Regions from separate parts of the Salmonella sp. A1325 genome, predicted to be linked through region 3. Evidence: predicted binding sites of a transcription regulator. Region 3 holds the regulator's gene; each other region holds the start of a gene.
The links. Region 3 encodes PurR, which represses purine synthesis genes. Its sites were predicted from a motif close to CANGCAAACGTTTGCNTG; they were not measured.

Region 1 (4,218 bases), on a different contig from region 3:
GCCTGAGCGCCGGAGTAGTCAAACTCACACGCCTGACCGATAACAATCGGGCCCGCGCCCAGAATCAGGATGCTTTTTATATCTGTACGTTTTGGCATGGCTCTTATTACTCCTGATTATTTCGCGGACTGACGGTATTGCTCAATAAGCTCGATAAAGTGGTCGAACAGCGGTGCAGCATCGTGCGGGCCGGGGCTGGCTTCCGGGTGGCCCTGGAAGCTGAACGCCGGTTTATCGGTACGGTGAATGCCCTGCAGGGTGCCGTCGAACAGCGACTTGTGGGTCACGCGCAGGTTGGCTGGCAGCGAGTCTTCATCCACCGCAAAGCCGTGATTCTGCGCGGTAATCATCACCACGTTTCGGTCCATATCTTTTACCGGATGGTTGCCGCCGTGATGGCCGAACTTCATCTTAACGGTCTTCGCACCGCTCGCCAGCGCCAGCAGCTGATGGCCGAGGCAGATGCCAAATAGCGGAATGTCGGTCTGGAGGAATTTCTTAATCGCCTCGATGGCGTAGTCGCACGGGGCCGGGTCGCCAGGGCCGTTCGACAGGAAGATGCCGTCCGGGTTCATTTTCAGCACCTCTTCAGCAGAGGTCTGCGCTGGCACCACCGTCAGGCGGCAGCCGCGATCCACCAGCATACGCAGGATGTTGCGCTTGGCGCCAAAATCGTAGGCCACCACGTGGAACGGCAGGTCATCCTCAGATTTCGCTTCCGGTAAACCGTCTTTCAGCGTCCAGCTCCCCTGCGTCCAGCGGTAGGTTTCCGCCGTGGTCACTTCTTTCGCCAGATCCATACCGTTCAGTCCAGGAAATGCTTTCGCTTTTTCCAGCGCCAGCTTCGCATCCGGGCTATCGCCTGCAATGATACAGCCGTTCTGTGCACCTTTCTCACGCAGCAGACGCGTCAGCTTGCGGGTATCGATATCAGCAATCGCCACAATGTTATGCCGTTTGAGGTAAGAAGAGAGGTCTTCTGTGTTACGGAAGTTGCTGGCAATCAACGGCAGATCGCGAATCACTAAACCTTGCGCATGAATCTGAGAAGATTCTTCATCGGCTTCATTGGTGCCGACATTACCAATATGGGGATAAGTAAGAGTGACGATTTGGCGGGAATAGGAAGGATCAGTGAGGATTTCTTGATAACCGGTCATTGAAGTATTGAAAACGACTTCCCCAACCGCCGAACCCGTTGCCCCAATGGCCCGACCGTGAAACTGGGTTCCGTCTTCCAGAACCAATAGCGCTGACTTAATCAAAACACCCTCCAGAGAATATTCACTCACTTTATTTGCATATTAATTCATTCAGTCAGTATGAAGCAATGCAAATTTGCTTACCCGTGGATTTCTGGCAAACGGCGGCATTCTGAAGTTAAGCCGGATAAAAGTCAACTTAAAGAGGGTATTTTTTATGTTATTTTGCACATTATAAGTAAGTTATTCTGTTTAAGAGTCAAAAAGATCAACTAAGTGACGATAGAAAACGCTTGCGCTTCCTTGAGTTCGAAAAAAGCTGACTGGAACGATAAAAAGTGGACCAAATGGTCAAATTTCACATTAAAACAACAAAAAACAACGATAAAAATTCATTTAATAGTCATCAACACCATTAAATGCATAAAAATTCAAAATTAAGCAAATTAACAACAAAAACATTTTAAAAATCAATATGTTAAAAATATAAAAAAACAAATCAAATGCATTATAAAATCAACAAAAACAGCAAATTAAGACAATGTAATAACAATTACAATCGCGATATGAAGATCCAGCTTCTTTTTCTTTAAGACTAGCGCATACGATTGGACCACAACCAGCCTCACTACAGCATAAAAAAGCTAACCTATTGAAACAAAAGAGATAAAACGCCCCCGAGGAACAGCGCTAACCCCACGATGGATATCAGTCTTATCAGTCTGGTCGAGGTGCCTTTTGCATACGGTAAGCCACTGCGGCTGAATATGACTAACATCAGTTCAGGCAGTATTTTTCCCGTTGAACGTAATGGCCCGTACCGATGCGCCTGAAGGACTAATTAACCGCATTTATCGTAATGGCAATTATGTCACGCAAATGGATGCCGTTGGCCCGGATGTCTTTAAACTGACTATTCTTAACGCGAAAACAACGGCAGAACATATCGTGGGCGAAGAAACTGTCGAAACATGAATGGTGAAAGGCGTTATTTATCTGACCGAATAACCGGGGGGCAAAAAACAAAAGGGCAATAATATATTGCCCTTTGTAATCAATTAATCTTGATTACCACAACCACATCACGAAGGTATTTAGTCGTTATAGTACATCCAGTCCCAGCACATCCCGCATGTCAAATAGCCCATTTTTCTTCGTTTTTAGCCATAATGCCGATCGCAACGCGCCATTTGCAAACGTCATGCGGCTGGAAGCTTTATGCGTAATCTCTACGCGCTCGCCAATATCGGCAAACATCGCGGTATGTTCGCCGACGATGTCGCCCGCCCGAACGGTTGCAAAGCCAATCGTTCCCGGTACGCGCTCGCCGGTATAACCTTCACGCGAGTAGACCGCGCAGTCCTTCAGATCTTTATCCAGCGCCCCGGCGATTGCCTCGCCCATTGCCAGCGCCGTACCCGACGGTGCATCCACTTTATGGCGGTGGTGCGCTTCAATAATTTCAATATCGGTGTAGTCGCCCATTACCTTCGCGGCTTTCTCCAGCAGCTTGAGCATGACGTTAACGCCGACGCTAAAGTTTGCGGCGAAAACGATCGCAATCTCTTGCGACGCCTCGCGAATGGCCTGTTTACCGGCGTCGTCAAAGCCGGTAGTACCAATCACCATCCCTTTACCATGTTTACGGCAGAATGCCAGATGCGCCAGTGTGCCTTCAGGACGGGTAAAATCGACCAGAACATCGAAATCATCTTTGACCGACGCCAGATCGCTTTGAATGATGACGTCCGTTTTCCCCACGCCTGCCAGTTCGCCCGCATCGCTACCCAGCAATGAAGAGCCTTCGCGCTCCAGCGCGGCACCCAGCTGAACACCTTCCATCGCCATGGCGGCCTGGATTAACTGCCGTCCCATGCGGCCACCGGCGCCGACAATCGCAACGCGGATCTGTGCTTCATGCATAGCTATTCTCTTTTGTAAAAATTGCGTAAACCGTTTTCAGAGTAACCAGCGCGCCCGGAGGCCGCCATCTAAAATCGCCGATAATTAGAAATTAATGATAAACAGGGAGCGATATCAGTAAAAGACATGATTCATCCCGCAGGATGAATCATTGCTGGAGAGAATGAAAGAAGAGAAACTTACTCAGGATAGAGGGAACCGGCAGGAAAATGACTTAAAAACCAGGTCACTGCCAGTAAATCCGCGCTACCGCCAGGGCTTAAGTTACGCAGGATGAGTTCATCATCGAGGGACTGCATCGCTTCAATGCCCCCCTCAACCAATACGCCCCCTTGCCACAACAATTTTTGTGCCTGCTGCTGCACGTAGTAAAGCCCTTCCAGGCCTCCCCGTGACACCAGATTGGTATCATCATTCCACGCCATCAGATGCAACAATGTTTGCAGCAGGGCAAGATGGGTATCGTCATGCTCCTGCACGACCCGGTTAAACACCGGCAAAGCCTGCGTTCTGACGGTTCGAAAACCGCTTTCCGCTTCTCCCCGCGCGCCCGACAGGCCATAGCACTGGAAATGGGTTTCACTCTTTGTCAGTTTTCCCGCTTTTTTTGCTGAGAGCTCGTGGGCAACAATATTCCGACTCAGGCGGGCAACCTGGTCGCAGATACGATTTTGCTCCAACGGTTCTCCCCGCGCGAGAAGTCGGCCAATCGCTGCGCTCAGCAGGCCAAAAGCGAAAATCGCCCCGCGATGGGTATTCACACCATTGGTCGCCTGTAGCATATCGTTCTCACAGGCCATCCCCAGCGGACGCAGCATCACCAGGACATTTTCTGCCGCCAGCGCCGCCGTGTTGTTGCCCATGATAAAAAACTTTTCCATCCACGGAGCAATGGCGGTAGTGCTACGTTCAAATACCGCCAGATCCATATCCCTATGCGCTCCCGAATTACGAATATCGACCAGACCGGGTTTTGGTGTCAGCCTGACTTCCGTCAGCAGCGCTCTTGCAACCAACCCGTTAAGATCGCCAGCCGCCAGCGATGAGTACGCTGGCGTACGCCGTTCAGTCACAACGCTCACGCTCATAACAT
Region 2 (4,218 bases), on a different contig from region 3:
AAATGCCGGCAACCATCGCGGATGTCGCTCAGGAGACCGGCGCGCTGTTGCGGCGTCGCGGCGTTGACTGGCGTTATGAGGTGACAGCGACCCACTGGGCGTTTACCGATGGCGACGGTACGCTTGCCGGACTGCCGTTGCCGCAGGTTCCCCAGCCGAATGCCGCCACCGCCCTGGCCGCGCTGCGCGCCAGCAGGTTGAACATTGACGAGCAGGCGATTCGCGACGGTATTGCGCAGGCTACCTTGCCGGGACGTTTTCAAATCGTGAGTGAGTCGCCGCGCGTTATCTTTGATGTCGCCCATAATCCCCACGCGGCGGAATACCTGACGGGTCGTCTGAAAATGTTGCCGAAACGCGGGCGCGTGCTTGCGGTGATTGGTATGCTGCATGATAAAGATATCGCCGGCACGTTAGCCTGGTTGAAAAGCGTGGTTGACGACTGGTATTGTGCTCCGTTAGAGGGGCCGCGCGGCGCGACGGCGGAACAACTTCTGGAACATCTGGGGAAAGGGAATGTCTATGATAGCGTCGCGCAGGCATGGCAGGCCGCTATCGACGCGGCGCAGCCAGAAGATACCGTGCTGGTGTGCGGATCGTTCCACACCGTCGCACATGTTATGGAAGTGATAGACGCGGGGAGAATCGGTGGCGAGTAAGTTTCAGAATCGTTTAGTCGGCACGATTGTGTTAGTCGCGCTGGGGGTTATTGTGCTTCCCGGTCTGCTGGACGGACAGAAAAAGCATTATCAGGATGAATTTGCTGCGATTCCACTGGTACCGAAGCCTGGCGACCGCGATGAGCCGGATATGATGCCTGCCGCAACGCAGGCGCTGCCGACACAACCGCCGGAAGGGGCGGCTGAAGAGGTGCGGGCGGGAGATGCGGCAGCGCCATCGCTGGACCCGTCGCGCATGGTGTCTAACAATATTGAGCTTGATCCGATACCGGCGGAGACGCCTAAACCGAAGCCGGTTGAAAAGCCGAAACCGCAGCCTAAACCGCAACAGCCGGTTGTCGCCGCTTCCACGCCGACGCCCGCGCCGCAACCAGTCGCCGACGATAAACCTGCGCCGACCGGCAAAGCCTATGTCGTACAGTTGGGCGCGCTGAAAAACGCGGATAAAGTCAACGAGATAGTCGGCAAGCTTCGTTCCGCCGGGTTCCGGGTTTATACTTCCCCATCAACGCCGGTACAGGGTAAAATAACCCGTATTCTCGTCGGGCCGGATGCGTCGAAAGATAAGATGAAAGGATCGCTTGGCGAGCTCAAGCAGATTTCCGGGTTAAGCGGCGTGGTGATGGGATATAGCCCGAACTAAGGCGCGTTTTGCCTGAGCGCGCAGCGTTAAGGCCTACGGTGTTCACCTGGTAATAGCCGAAGTTCTGTAGGCTGGATAAGGCGTTTACGCCGCCATCCGGCAGAAGGAATAAACCTGGTATCCTGCGCTTATCAGGCCGATGGCAGCTCTTCTGGTCGTGCCCGAAGAGATAAAAAGTGTGATGGCGTTGAATATTTTTTCAGCGCCATTTTTATTTACGCGTGGGAAGGAAATCCCTACGCAAACGTTTTCTTTTTCTGTTAGAATGCGCCCCGAACAGGACGACAGGGCGTAAAATCGTGGGACATCTATGGTCTGGATTGATTACGCCATTATCGCGGTGATTGCTTTTTCCTGTCTGGTTAGCCTGATCCGCGGCTTTGTTCGTGAAGCGTTATCGCTGGTGACGTGGGGCTGTGCTTTCTTTGTCGCCAGTCACTACTACACTTACCTGTCTGTCTGGTTTACGGGCTTTGAAGACGAACTGGTTCGTAATGGGATTGCTATCGCGGTACTGTTTATCGCGACGCTTATCGTCGGCGCTATCGTGAATTTTGTGATAGGTCAGCTAGTAGAGAAGACCGGCCTGTCGGGAACTGACCGGGTGTTGGGGATCTGTTTCGGCGCACTGCGAGGCGCGCTGATTGTCGCCGCCATTCTGTTCTTCCTTGATACCTTTACCGGCTTGTCGAAAAGCGAAGACTGGAGCAAATCGCAGCTCATCCCGCAGTTCAGCTTCATCATCAGATGGTTCTTTGACTATCTGCAAAGCTCGTCGAGTTTCTTGCCCAGGACGTAACAGGTTCTGAGATGTGGCTTAACGAGGAAAATGACGTATGTGCGGTATTGTCGGTATCGCCGGTGTTATGCCGGTCAACCAGTCGATTTATGACGCGTTAACAGTGCTCCAGCATCGTGGTCAGGATGCTGCCGGTATCATCACCATTGATGCGAATAACTGCTTCCGCTTGCGTAAGGCAAACGGGCTGGTGAACGATATTTTTGAAGCTCGCCACATGCAGCGTTTGCAGGGCAACATGGGGATCGGCCATGTGCGCTACCCTACCGCAGGCAGCTCCAGCGCTTCCGAAGCGCAACCTTTTTACGTTAACTCGCCGTATGGCATCACGTTGGCCCATAATGGCAACCTGACTAACGCGCACGAGCTACGTAAAAAGCTGTTTGAAGAAAAGCGCCGTCATATCAACACCACCTCCGATTCCGAAATCCTGCTCAATATTTTCGCCAGCGAGCTCGACAACTTCCGTCACTATCCGCTGGAAGCCGACAATATTTTTGCCGCGATTGCCGCGACTAACCGTCAAATCCGCGGCGCCTATGCCTGCGTGGCGATGATTATCGGCCACGGCATGGTGGCTTTTCGCGATCCGCACGGCATTCGCCCGTTAGTGCTGGGCAAGCGTGACGTTGGCGATGGACGTACGGAGTATATGGTCGCTTCTGAAAGCGTGGCGCTGGATACGCTGGGCTTTGAGTTTCTGCGCGATGTCGCGCCGGGCGAAGCTATCTATATTACCGAAAAGGGGCAACTGTTCACGCGCCAGTGCGCGGATAATCCGGTCAGTAATCCCTGTCTGTTCGAGTACGTTTACTTTGCTCGCCCGGACTCCTTTATCGACAAGATCTCCGTCTACAGCGCTCGTGTGAATATGGGCACCAAACTTGGCGAAAAAATCGCTCGTGAATGGGAAGATCTGGACATCGACGTCGTGATCCCTATCCCGGAAACCTCCTGCGATATCGCACTGGAAATTGCCCGTATTCTCGGCAAGCCATACCGCCAGGGATTTGTCAAAAATCGTTACGTGGGACGTACCTTTATCATGCCGGGCCAACAGCTACGCCGTAAATCCGTGCGCCGTAAGCTCAATGCTAATCGCGCGGAATTCCGCGATAAGAACGTCCTGCTGGTGGATGATTCCATCGTGCGTGGCACCACATCAGAGCAGATCATTGAGATGGCCCGGGAGGCCGGTGCGAAGAAGGTTTATCTGGCGTCCGCCGCGCCGGAAATTCGTTTCCCCAACGTCTATGGCATTGATATGCCGACCGCCAATGAGCTGATCGCGCATGGTCGCGAGGTGGATGAGATTCGTCAGATCATCGGCGCAGACGGGCTTATCTTCCAGGATCTGAACGATCTGATCGAAGCCGTACGCGCGGAAAATCCGGATATCCAGCAGTTTGAATGTTCGGTATTTAACGGGGTATATGTCACCAAAGACGTAGACCAGCAATACCTCGACTTCCTGGATTCATTACGTAATGACGACGCCAAAGCGGTGCTGTTCCAGAACGAAATGGAAAACCTGGAAATGCATAACGAAGGCTAATGGCTTTGCCAGCGGCGCGATGCCGCTGGCCGATGTCAATTACGCACCACGCCGAAGCGAATAGCGTATTTTTGTACTTTGTACTGTAACGTGGTGCGCGATACGTTAAGGCTGCGGGCCGCGGCGGCAATATTCCCCTGATGCGTATCCAGCGCGGTTTCTATTAAATGCCTTTCGTAGTTGGCAACCCGTACCTCCAGCGACCCTTCATACTGCGGATCGGGTGACGAGGGAAGGGGATTTTCCGGCGCGGTTTCCGGTACGCCTAAATTTAACTCGTCCTGTTCAAAAATGATGTGTTTGAGCAGCCCGTCTTTTTCCTGCATGATCATGCTGCGTACAATCGCGTTTTCCAGCATCCTGACATTACCCGGCCAGGCGTGATTGAGCAGATCAGCACGCGCCGTCTCGCTTAATCCGTGAATATCCTGCGGCACGTCATTACGGTATTTATCAATAAAATAATTCGCCAGTAAGGGAATATCTTCCGGGCGGGCGCGCAGCGGCGGTAACGTCAACATTCCGACGCTCAACCGATAAA
Region 3 (4,218 bases):
GCGCGGATAAACAAAATCTCGATCACGCTCTGTGCTTTACTTTTTACTACTCTCCCTTTTACGCCAATGGCCCATGCTTCCAGGCAAGCCAAAGCGACGCCTGCTGTTTCTCATGTCACGAAAACGGCAGATAAAAAGAAAAGCACAACGAAAAAGATCAGTAAGACCAACAAAAAAAACGTAAAAAAAACCTCAAAAACCAGCCGTTCTTCTTCCGCTTCTACGCCAAAACGTACCACCGCCTCCACGAAATCTCGTCATACGACGCATCGTCGTAACAGAACCGCGCCCACGTCAATCGCCGCCCTCGACGTAACGGAAAAATGCACGACGCGTAAAGGCCGTAAGCCGCACTGCGTGAAGGGGAAAGGAACATTGCCGGTCTCTATTGCCGATGCGCATCGTGCAAAAGTACAAAAAGCGACGAAAACCGCGATGTCCAAGCTCATGAATCAGATTGGTAAACCGTATCACTGGGGAGGCGCGTCGCCGCGCACCGGTTTTGATTGCAGCGGTCTGGTGTATTATGCCTATAAAGATTTAGTGAAGATCCGTATCCCCCGAACGGCGAATGAGATGTATCACCTGCGTGACGCGGCGCCCATTGAGCGTAGCGAGTTGAAAAACGGCGATCTGGTGTTCTTCCGTACGCAGGGGCGCGGCACCGCCGATCACGTTGGCGTCTATGTCGGCAACGGTAAGTTTATCCAGTCTCCGCGCAGCGGTCAGGAAATTAAGATCACCTCACTGAACGAAGAGTACTGGCAGCGTCATTATGTCGGCGCCCGTCGGGTGATGACGCCTAAAACAATTCGCTAATATTTTATCCTGTCGTTTAACGACAGGATAACTTCTTCTTTTGCGCCACCTCTCAATTTGCTACCCTATCCTTACGCGCACCAGGGTTATTGTGCGTGCGCAATATTAATAATAAGGAGAGAAGCAATGTCGTTCGAATTACCTGCATTACCGTATGCCAAAGATGCTCTGGCACCGCATATTTCTGCTGAGACGCTGGAATATCACTATGGCAAACATCATCAGACTTACGTGACCAATCTTAACAATTTGATCAAAGGCACGGCGTTTGAAGGCAAATCGCTGGAAGAGATCGTGCGAGCCTCCGAAGGCGGTATCTTTAATAACGCCGCTCAGGTATGGAACCACACCTTCTACTGGAACTGCCTGGCGCCAAACGCTGGCGGCGAACCGACCGGGAAACTGGCTGATGCTATCGCGGCATCTTTTGGCAGCTTCGCGGAATTTAAAGCGCAGTTCACCGATGCCGCTATCAAAAACTTTGGTTCCGGATGGACATGGCTGGTAAAAAGCGCTGATGGCAAACTGGCTATCGTTTCTACCTCAAATGCCGGTACGCCGCTGACTACGGATGCAACGCCGTTGCTGACGGTTGATGTGTGGGAACACGCGTATTACATCGACTACCGCAACGCCCGTCCAAACTATCTGGAGCATTTCTGGGCGCTGGTTAACTGGGAATTTGTTGCGAAAAATCTCGCCGCATAAGTCTGAGTACGCAGAAGGTACGCCTTCTGCGTTTTAGAGAGGGATAGAATAGAGGAGACGCCCACCCTCAGAAGAGAGGAAATCAGTGCAGAGCGGCCGTTAATCCACCTGCGACAATCACGCCCAGAACAATCAGCGTAGTAATCAACGAAAATTTCAGGTCGGTACTCATCAAGTTTTCTCCTTTTTATTCCCACACAAAAAGTGATATAGCGCATTTTTGCACATTCCCGCACAAAAATCTCTCATGTTTTATATTGATAACTGTTTTTAACGCTTCCCCTTTTCCTCAAGATCAGACAAAATTCCAGGCTTACTGAATTAGCGTAACGGCCATTGACCCCTTCCTGACGTTCCGTGTCGTTTTTCCGGCGTGCCGCAACCCTGATGTTGCGATTAGGGTGTGTGTAGGCAAACGTTTACCTGGCGTTTCTCAGGAGCTTAGCGAGGGTCTGGAGTGAAATGTAATGGCAACAATTAAAGATGTAGCGAAACGAGCAAACGTTTCCACTACAACTGTATCACACGTAATCAACAAAACGCGTTTTGTCGCTGAAGAAACGCGTAACGCGGTCTGGGCGGCAATTAAAGAGCTGCACTACTCTCCCAGCGCCGTCGCGCGTAGCCTGAAGGTTAACCATACCAAGTCGATAGGCTTACTGGCGACCAGCAGCGAAGCGGCCTATTTTGCCGAAATTATCGAGGCAGTTGAAAAAAACTGTTTCCAGAAAGGCTATACGCTGATTTTAGGCAACGCCTGGAATAACCTGGAAAAACAGCGCGCCTACCTGTCCATGATGGCGCAAAAGCGCGTGGATGGCCTGCTGGTGATGTGTTCTGAGTATCCAGAACCTCTGCTTTCCATGCTGGAAGAGTATCGCCATATTCCGATGGTGGTGATGGACTGGGGTGAAGCGAAGGCCGATTTTACCGACACGGTGATTGATAACGCCTTTGCAGGCGGCTATATGGCGGGTCGTTATCTGGTTGAGCGCGGCCACCGGGATATTGGCGTTATTCCCGGCCCGCTGGAGCGCAACACCGGCGCGGGCCGGCTCGCAGGCTTTATGAAAGCCATGGAGGAGGCGCTGATCAACGTGCCGGACAACTGGATTGTTCAGGGCGACTTCGAGCCGGAATCCGGTTACCACGCGATGCAGCAAATTTTATCGCAGTCACATCGCCCTACCGCCGTTTTCTGCGGCGGCGATATTATGGCGATGGGCGCGCTTTGCGCGGCTGACGAAATGGGGCTTCGCGTACCGCAGGACGTTTCGGTGATCGGTTATGACAATGTGCGTAACGCCCGTTTCTTCACCCCGGCGCTGACGACGATTCACCAGCCCAAAGACTCTTTAGGCGAAACCGCATTTAATATGCTATTGGATCGCATCGTCAATAAGCGTGAAGAGTCACAGTCTATTGAAGTTCATCCACGCCTGGTTGAGCGTCGCTCGGTCGCTGACGGCCCGTTCCGCGACTATCGGCGTTAATCCCCGCTGTCGGGAGCCTCTTCTGGCTCCCGCAGCCACTCCCGATTCAACGTTTCGCTATCGCCCAAATAGTCCAGCAGCCATGCCAGCGCGGGCGAGGCCTCGTTTTGCTGCCACGTCACGCAACAGGCCGCATCGGGAAACGGATTCTCTAACGTCAGCGCCACCCATTTTCCGCTGTCTATCCACTGTCGGGCAAAATGCGTCGGCACCATTCCCACGCATAGTCCTGCCGACAGGCAGGTTGCCGATGACTCCCAGTCCGGTACGACGACCCTTTTTTGGTTATCCAGCAGCCAGGTAATCCGTTTCGGTAAGGTTCGCGAAGTGTCTTCCCTGACCAGCGACGGCCAGTTGCGCAGGGTATCGTCGCTTAACGGCCCAGGCATTGACGCCAGCGGATGATCGCTTGCCACTACGCAGCTCCAGCTCAGGGTCCCCATATCCCGAAAAGCGTAACGTCCCCCTACCGGAATCGCCTGCGTCGCCCCAATCGCCAGTTCGACACGCCCGTCGGAGAGCGCGTCCCAGACGCCGTTAAACACCTCCTGAAAAACCAGCAGTTCCACATCGTCAAAATGACGATAGAAATCGACGATCATCTGCCGGGTACGTTCAGGTCTGACGATATTGTCCACCGCAATAGCTAACTGCCCGCGCCAGCCATTAGCAATTTGCTGACACTGCTGGCGAGTGATCTGCATTTTTTTGATAACAGAACGCCCTTCTTTTAAAAACCAGACGCCAGCAGGCGTCAGTTCAACATCACGGTGACGTCGTACAAAAAGCGGTACGGCCAGCCACTCCTCTAGCTGACGAACGGTGTAGCTGACTGCTGAAGGCACACGGTGCAGTTCCTGCGCCGCCGCGCTAAAACTGCCATTGCGCGCCACGGCGTCAACCACTTCAAGCGAGTATTCCGACCACATAATTTGCCTACAAAAATTTTGAATTCACTGGACAAATATTAACGTTTCACAACCGTAATTTCACTCCCTACACTCTGCGACAATGTCTGTCTGATAAGAAAGAGAAACAAATATGCAACCTGGAAAAGGTTTTTTAGTCTGGTTAGCCGGTCTTAGCGTGCTGGGATTTCTGGCTACGGACATGTACCTGCCCGCATTTGCCGCCATACAGGCGGATTTACAAACGCCTGCCGCCGCTGTCAGCGCCAGCCTCAGCCTGTTTTTAGCTG

Region 1: a site for PurR is predicted at 1,357-1,374, ahead of carA (glutamine-hydrolyzing carbamoyl-phosphate synthase small subunit). Genes of this name have one in related genera too.
Region 2: a site for PurR is predicted at 1,561-1,578, ahead of cvpA (colicin V production protein). Genes of this name have one in related genera too.

The regions. Positions count from the first base shown of each region.
Region 1 is NZ_JAMLWO010000009.1:209,290-213,507, forward strand. It holds gene carB (carbamoyl-phosphate synthase large subunit) at 1-98, opposite strand, end outside; gene carA (glutamine-hydrolyzing carbamoyl-phosphate synthase small subunit) at 117-1,265, opposite strand; gene NAZ64_RS17535 (hypothetical protein) at 2,013-2,177, shown strand; gene dapB (4-hydroxy-tetrahydrodipicolinate reductase) at 2,304-3,125, opposite strand; gene citG (triphosphoribosyl-dephospho-CoA synthase CitG) at 3,305-4,213, opposite strand; gene citX (citrate lyase holo-[acyl-carrier protein] synthase) at 4,191-4,218, opposite strand, start outside.
Region 2 is NZ_JAMLWO010000012.1:38,139-42,356, forward strand. It holds gene folC (bifunctional tetrahydrofolate synthase/dihydrofolate synthase) at 1-659, shown strand, start outside; gene dedD (cell division protein DedD) at 649-1,323, shown strand; gene cvpA (colicin V production protein) at 1,634-2,122, shown strand; gene purF (amidophosphoribosyltransferase) at 2,160-3,677, shown strand; gene NAZ64_RS19425 (sigma-54 interaction domain-containing protein) at 3,713-4,218, opposite strand, start outside.
Region 3 is NZ_JAMLWO010000001.1:479,655-483,872, forward strand. It holds gene NAZ64_RS02485 (C40 family peptidase) at 1-819, shown strand, start outside; gene sodB (superoxide dismutase [Fe]) at 946-1,527, shown strand; gene cydH (cytochrome bd-I oxidase subunit CydH) at 1,610-1,699, opposite strand; gene purR (HTH-type transcriptional repressor PurR) at 1,995-3,020, shown strand; gene punR (DNA-binding transcriptional activator PunR) at 3,017-3,949, opposite strand; gene punC (purine nucleoside transporter PunC) at 4,062-4,218, shown strand, end outside.